Actinoalloteichus hymeniacidonis: one gene and its partner. The protein of the gene in region 1 interacts with the protein of each later gene in a pairwise test. Links are inferred from orthologs where the notes say so. Each region holds a gene or a part of one and is shown on either strand. Other genes may lie near its edges.

The links. Proteins that work in one complex are often made in the same cells at the same time.
Region 2: the proteins of BKA25_RS26155 (region 1) and dnaE interact in binary tests that used the Escherichia coli proteins (3 or more experiments, as listed by UniProt). The link is inferred for Actinoalloteichus hymeniacidonis from one-to-one orthologs.

The regions. Positions count from the first base shown.
Region 1 is NZ_JACHIS010000001.1:6,098,198-6,101,187, forward strand. Bases 52-2,973 are described here. They hold BKA25_RS26155 (DNA polymerase III subunit gamma and tau), read right to left. Parts: upstream 2,608-2,973; coding sequence 496-2,607; downstream 52-495. Other genes in these bases: BKA25_RS26150 (YbaB/EbfC family nucleoid-associated protein), read right to left, coding at 52-360; BKA25_RS26165 (glycoside hydrolase family 43 protein), read right to left, coding at 2,862-2,973. Outside these bases: more of BKA25_RS26150, read right to left, coding at 1-51; more of BKA25_RS26165, read right to left, coding at 2,974-2,990. UniProt on the Escherichia coli protein: Part of the beta sliding clamp loading complex, which hydrolyzes ATP to load the beta clamp onto primed DNA to form the DNA replication pre-initiation complex.
Region 2 is NZ_JACHIS010000001.1:1,671,441-1,675,602, forward strand. What follows is about bases 21-4,114. They hold dnaE (DNA polymerase III subunit alpha), read right to left. Parts: upstream 3,788-4,114; coding sequence 221-3,787; downstream 21-220. Other genes in these bases: BKA25_RS07585 (asparagine synthase-related protein), read left to right, coding at 21-203. In the rest of the region: more of BKA25_RS07585, read left to right, coding at 1-20. UniProt on the Escherichia coli protein: DNA polymerase III is a complex, multichain enzyme responsible for most of the replicative synthesis in bacteria. This DNA polymerase also exhibits 3' to 5' exonuclease activity. The alpha chain is the DNA polymerase catalytic subunit.

The sequences.
Region 1 (2,990 bases):
GCCCGGGAAACCGGGCAGTGCCGGGCCGCCGGGGCCGCCGCCGAGACCGCCGAGGCCACCGAGGTCGCCCAGGCCACCGAGGCCACCCGCGACCGGGCCGAGCTTCTGCTGCGCCAGTTCCTGGGCCTGCCGGTTCGCATCGCGCACGGCGGCGACGACCAGGTCGCCGATGGTCTCGGCGTCGTCCGGGTCGACGACCTTGGGGTCGATGTTCACCGACTGGAGCTCACCGGAGCCGTTGACCGTCGCGGTCACCAGGCCGCCGCCCGCAGTCCCCGTGACCTCGGCCTCGGCGAGTTCCTGCTGGGCCGCGAGCACCTGCTGCTGCATTTTCTGTGCTTGCTGAAGGATCTGCTGCATGTTGGGTCCACCGGGCTGCACTTGTCTGGTTCCTCTCCACGACGGGTGGGGCCTTCTGGCCAGCCTACGGCGTGCTCCAGGCACGTCGGTGCGACGTGGCGGCGCGCGCCAGAGCTTGTTCGGCGAGCCTTTCGATCAGGACCGAAGCCTGCTGACGCCCAGTTCCTCGGTGAGCAATCGCTCGGCGGCCCGCATCGGATCCGGTGGGCGGTCGAATCCCGAACCGCCGGACCCGGCTGCCTCGGCGGCGCCCTCGGTCGGTACGGGTTCCGAAGGCTTGGCGGGCACGACCCGTCGAACCGGGGCCGAGGGCGTCGACTGCGGGTCGGGTTCCGGCGGCTCCATGTCATCGGGCTCGGGTGGCAACGGCACGCCGTCGGCGTCCTCGGTGTCCACCCGGCGCGGCCGCTGTTCGGCGGGCTGAGCTGCGGGACGTTGTGGGCGAACCGGCGCCTGCGGGGCGGGGGCGGCCTGCCGGACGGGTTGCTTCGGAGCGGCCGCAGGCGCTCCGCCGCCGATCGCGGCCATCTCCTCGGCCGACCCGCAGCGCACCTGCCAACTACCGCCGAGGACCTGACCCAACGCCGCCGCGATCGCCTCGGAATTGCGGCTGTCGGCCAATCGACGCGCCAGCGGTGCGGACATGTGGGTCAGCAACACCAGGTTGCCCTGGACGGCGTGCACCGTCGCGTCGGAGAGCATCGCCTCCAGGCTCCGGCTGCGTTCCCGGACGACACCGAGCAACGCCGTCCAGACCCGGCGGATGGCGGCGGCATCGATGCCACCGGTGGCCGCTGGTGCTGCGGCGACGGGTTCCGGCTCGGGGGCCACCGGTGCCGGGTCGGGTGCGGCGGCGGGCGGCGTCGGTGTCTGGGCGGCCTGTGGTGCGGCGGCGGGCGCCTCGCGCTGGGCGGGGCTCGGTTCCGGCTGCGGCGGGCGGGCCTGCGGCCGTTCGATGGTTCGTGGCGCGGCGGCGGGGGCTGCCTGCGCTGGGGAGGTCGCCTGCGCTGCGGGTGCCCGAACGGCCGGGGCCGGACTGGCGGCCTCGGCGCGGGGAGCCGCCGCAGGGGGTGCGACCCCGATGCCCGTCGTCATCCGCAGCTCGACCTGTTCCAAGCGCTGCAACAGGGCCTGCTCGGAATCGGACACCGCAGGCAGCAGCATCCGGGCACACAGCAGTTCCAGCAGCAGCCTCGGCGCGGTCGCGCCCCGCATCTCGCCCAAACCGGAGTGCACGATCTCGGCGAAGCGGGCCAGGGTCGCGGCCCCGAGCTGTGTGCTCTGCCGCTGCATCACCGTGAGCTGGTCGGCGGGGACGTCCACCAGTCCGCGCTGCGCGGCCTCGGGCACGGCCTGGAGCAGGACGAGGTCCCGCAGCCGTTCCAGCAGATCGGTGGCGAATCGGCGGGGGTCGTGGCCCGCGTCGGCCAACCGGTCGACCGTGGCGTAAACGGCGGCGTGGTCGGCGGTGGCCAGCCCGTCGACCATCTCGTCGATCAACGCGGCATCGGTGACGCCGAGCAGGGTGACCGCGCGCTGGTAGGTGACGCCCTCCTCGCCCGCGCCCGCCAACAGCTGGTCGAGCACCGACTGGGTGTCCCGGGCGGAACCACCGCCCGCCTTGATGACCAGCGGGTAGACGGCGGGGTCGACCGCGACGCCCTCCTCGGCGCAGATCCGCTCCAGCAGGCCACGCATCGTGGCGGGCGGCATCAGCCGGAACGGGTAGTGGTGCGTCCGGGACCGGATGGTGGGCAGCACCTTGTCCGGCTCGGTGGTGGCGAAGATGAAGATCAGGTGTTCCGGGGGCTCCTCCACGATCTTGAGCAGGGCGTTGAAGCCCTGCGTCGTGACCATGTGGGCCTCGTCGACGATGAACACGCGGTAGCGGGACTCGGCGGGCGCGTAGAAGGCCCGGTCACGCAGCTCACGGGCGTCGTCCACGCCACCGTGACTGGCGGCGTCCAGCTCGACGACGTCGACGTTGCCCGCGCCCTCCGGCGCCAGCGCCACGCAGGACGAACAGGTGCCACAGGGGTCGGGGGTGGGACCTTCGACACAGTTCAGCGAGCGCGCCAGGATGCGCGCGCTGGAGGTCTTCCCGCAGCCCCTGGGCCCGGAGAACAGGTATGCGTGGTTGATCCGACCAGCCGACAGCGCGGTGCGAATCGGGTCGGTGACATGTTCCTGACCGACGACCTCGGCGAAGGTCGCCGGGCGGTATTTGCGGTAAAGGGCCAGCGCCACACGACGAGGCTACGCGGCAGGTCCGACAGCGTGACGAGCGGTTTGCCCGTGGGCCGGGGCGAGGCCGACGTACTTGCCCTAGAGACAGAAGGGGACCCCGTGCACCCGCCAGAGCCCGCTTACCCTTGCTGCCTTCCGGCCCTGGGGGAGTTCACAGGATGGACGCCGCACGGGGTCCGTGAGTCAGTGTAGCGACCATCTCCGGCGGGCGTGGACACCGGTCCCCGCCCGCCCGATGCGTCGCGCTGACCTGCTCAGTTCAGGCGCAGGACGGTGCCGTGTCGCACGAAGCCGGACAACCCGCCGGGCAGTTCCCTCGGCGCGGTCCACTCGTAGAGGTCCGCGCTGTCGCTGTAGAGGAAGCGGTCGGAGGTGTAGGCGTC
Region 2 (4,162 bases), 4.4 Mb from region 1 along the record:
TGATGCAGCGTGGATTACGTCTCGGTGGACTGTCGTTAGCGAAGCAGGTGATCGAGGAGTCGGTATTGGTGGACTTGGGTCTCGTCGACGGCGACGCGATGCGCGCCGCCGTCGACGAAGCCGAGATCGAGGCGGTGATCGATACCTCGTTGTACGATTTCCTCGCGGTGGAGCGAGGCCTACGCAGTCTGCTCGGTGCCTGAGCTTCCCGGAGAGCGGCTCACGACACCACCGTCAGACCGGGGATCGCCTTCAGCTCGGCGGCGAAGGCGCCGCTGAACTCGACCGGGTACTTCTCGACCTCGTAGGTCTCCTCGGCGTCGTTGTGCACCAGGACCAACCGCAACGGGGCATCGCCCCGGTGGGCCAGCAGGGTGCTGCGCAGTTCGCCGACGACGTCGCGGGTCAGTCGGTGGGCCTCGGCCCGCAACATCACGGCAGGTGCCACCCCGGGATTGGTCTCGGCCGCGCTGATGTCGAGCTGGACCACACCCGAGCCGAAGATCGACATCTTGTCCTCGCGCCAGTTCACCCGGCCCTTGACCGCGACCGAGGAGTCGGGGATCAGATCCTCGTGCAGGACGCTGTAACTCTTGTGGAAGAACAGCACCTCGATTGCGGAATCCAGGTCCTCGATGGTGACGATCGCCCACGGCTCGCCCTGCTTGTTCACCCGGCGATCGACGCTGGAGATCATCCCGGCGACGACGACCTCACCCTCCTTCGGCGCCTCGTTCACAATGGTCGCGATCGCCTTCGGCGCGTGCTTGCGCAGGATGCGTTCCGCACCGTCCAAGGGATGCGCCGACACGTAGAGGCCCAACATCTCCCGTTCGTAGGCGAGTAGCTGCTTACGCGGCCATTCGTCCGAGGAGAAGTTGAGGTGGGCCAACGGCGAGGCCTCGGCGGACGCACCGCCGTCCTCGTCTCCGCCACCGAACAGGTCGAACTGGCCGAGCGCCTCCTGGCGCTTGAGCCCGATCACGGCATCGACCGCCGCCTCGTGATGTTCGAAAAGGGAGCGACGCGAGGTATCGAAGGAGTCGAAGGCACCTGCCTTGACCAGTGATTCGATAACCCGCTTGTTACAGGCCACGATCTCGGCCTTATCCAGGAAATCGGTGAACGAGGTGTATCGGCCCTTTTCCTTGCGGCGAGAGACGATCGATTGCACGACGTTGGCGCCCACGTTCCGTACCGCGCCCAAGCCGAAGCGGATGTCCTTGCCGACGGCGGCGAAGTGCAACCCGGAGTCGTTCACATCCGGTGCGAGGACCTTGATGCCCAAGCGCCTGCACTCCGCCAGGTACACGGCGGACTTGTCCTTGTCGCCGCCGATGGACGTGAGTTGAGCTGCCATGAACTCAGTCGGGTAGTTGGCTTTGAGGAAAGCGGTCCAGTACGCCACGAGCCCGTAACCGGCGGTATGGGACTTGTTGAACGCATAGCCCGCGAAGGGCAACATGACGTCCCAGAGCGTCTGGATCGACTCCTCCGAGTAGCCGTTGCCGAGCATCCCCTTGTTGAACTTCTCGAACTCCTGCTCCAAGACCTCTTTCTTCTTCTTACCCATGGCCCGTCGCAGCAGGTCCGCGCCACCCAGGGTGTATCCGGCGAGCTGCTGGGCGATGGCCATGACCTGCTCTTGGTAGACCAACAGGTGGTAGGTCTCACCCAGAATCGGCTCCAGAGCGTCCTTCAGCTCCGGGTGGATGGGCGTGATCTTCTGCCTGCCGTTCGAGCGCTCGGCGTAGTTGATGTGCGCGTTCGCGGCCATCGGACCGGGTCGGTACAGGGCGATCACAGCGGCAATGTCACCGAAGTGTTTGGGTTGCATACGGCGCAGCAGGTCCCGCATCGCGGCACCGTCGAGCTGGAACACGCCCAGGGTGTCGCCCCGACTCAGCAGCTCATAGGACGCCTTGTCGTCGAGTCCCAGGGTCTCGAGGTCGATCTGGATCCCGTGGTTGCGTTCGACTTCCTTGATCGTGTCGTCGATGACCGTCAGGGTGCGCAGCCCGAGGAAGTCCATCTTCAACAGGCCGATGTCCTCGCAAGCCGGGTAATCCCAGCCGGTGATGATCGACCCGTCATCGCGCTTCCACAGCGGGATGACGTCGAGCAGCGGCTGCGAGGAGAGGATCACCGCACAGGCGTGCACGCCCGCGTTACGGGTGAGACCCTCCAAACCTCGGGCGGTCTCGAAAATGGTCGAGACCTCCTGATCGCTCTGGATCAGAGAACGGATCTCACTGGCTTCCGCATATCGCTCGTGACTGGGGTCGACAATGCCTGCCAGCGGGATGTCCTTGGCTGCTACCGGCGGGGGGAGCGCCTTGGAGATCCGGTCGGCGATGCTGAATCCGGGCTGGCCGTAGTGGACGCGGGCGGCATCCTTGATGGCGGCCTTGGTCTTGATGGTGCCGTAGGTGATGACCTGTGCGACGTTCTCCGCGCCCCATTTCTCGACCGTGTAGTCCATGACCTCGCCGCGCCTGCGCTCGTCGAAGTCGAGGTCGATGTCGGGCATCGAGATGCGCTCGGGGTTCAGGAACCGTTCGAACAGTAGAGAGTGCTCGATCGGGTCGAGGTCGGTGATCCGCAGGATGTAGGCCACGAGCGATCCGGTGGCAGAACCCCGGCCCGGACCCACGGCGATCTTCTGGTCCTTGGCCCACCGGACAAGGTCGCCGACCACCAGGAAGTAGGCCGGGAATCCCATCTGGGCGATGACGCCGAGTTCCCGCTCGATGCGGTCCTGGTACTCCTGGGTCAATCCGTTCGGAAAGCGGGCTGGCGTGAACTGTTCGACCTCGGCCCGTAGAACGCTGTTCTCCGTCTCTCCCTCAGCGAGCGGGAACCGGGGCATTCGGTCGACATGGGCGTAGACCTCGTCGTAGGACTCGACACGCTCGGCGATGAGCAGCGTGCTATCCGTGGCGCCGGGTACCTCGGTGTCCCAGTAGGCCCGCATCTCATCGGCGGACTTCAGGTAGTAGCCGTCGCCGTCGAACTTGAAGCGGGTCGGGTCGGTGAGGGTTTTACCCGACTGGACGCAGAGCAACGCGCCGTGGGTATCGGCTTGATCTTGCGTGACATAGTGCGAGTCGTTGGTTGCCAACGGCTTCAGTCCGAGTTCGCGACCGATGTGCAACAGGCCCTCGCGCACCGATCGCTCGATGGGCAGCCCGTGGTCCATCAACTCCAGAAAGAAGTTCTCGGCGCCGAAGATGTCCCGATAGTCCGACGCCGCCTGCATCGCCTCGCGCGGCTGGCCCAGCCGCAGCCGGGTCTGCACCTCGCCGGAGGGACAGCCGGTGGTGGCGATGATCCCCTCGGCGTGCTCTGAGATGAGTTCCCGGTCCATTCGGGGCTTGCGGTAGTAGCCCTCGTAAGAAGCCAGACTCGAAAGCTTGAACAGGTTGCGCAGCCCGGTGGCGTTGCCCGCGAGCATCGTCATGTGTGTGTAGGCGCCCGCGCCGGAGACGTCGCCGCCCTCACCGGATTGGTCGCTGGAGCGCTGGTTGCTCTCACCCCAGAACACCGGCTTTTTGTGAAAGCGGCTCACCGGGGCGATGTAGGCCTCGATACCGATGATCGGCTTGATGTCCCGCTTCTTCGCCTGCCGGTAAAACTCGGCCGATCCGTACATGTTGCCGTGGTCGGTCATACCGACGGCGGGCATACCCAGCCGCTCGGCCTCGGCGAACAGCGGCGCTACCTTGGCGGCTCCGTCCAGCATCGAGTACTCGGTGTGGACGTGTAGATGGACGAACGAGTCGGACACAACTCTCCCTGGCGGCGAGGAACGGGCGAGGCTGTACCGCCGCGCGTGCGGGAAGAGAGGTCGGCCGAGGGGTCCCCGCGTGCGCGGGGGCAGACGTGTAGACGGCTGGGGGCGGGCACCGATTCCTCCCCGCGTGCGCGGGGCTAACGGTTCATCCTGTCTTACGACGTCGAGCCTCCGCATAAGGGCCCGGCATTTTCCTCAAAGGGTGCGCTGACCTGTGATGACGTCTGTCTCGGCGTGTTGCGCTCAGGTCCCCGAGCACGGGTTCGTGGCGTGCGGGGAACCCTGGGGTTCTTGGCCACATGCTCCACGGCGTGCCGGTGGTGCCGTGCTCTGGCCGGTAACCATGCAGCTGGACGAGGGGATATCTCG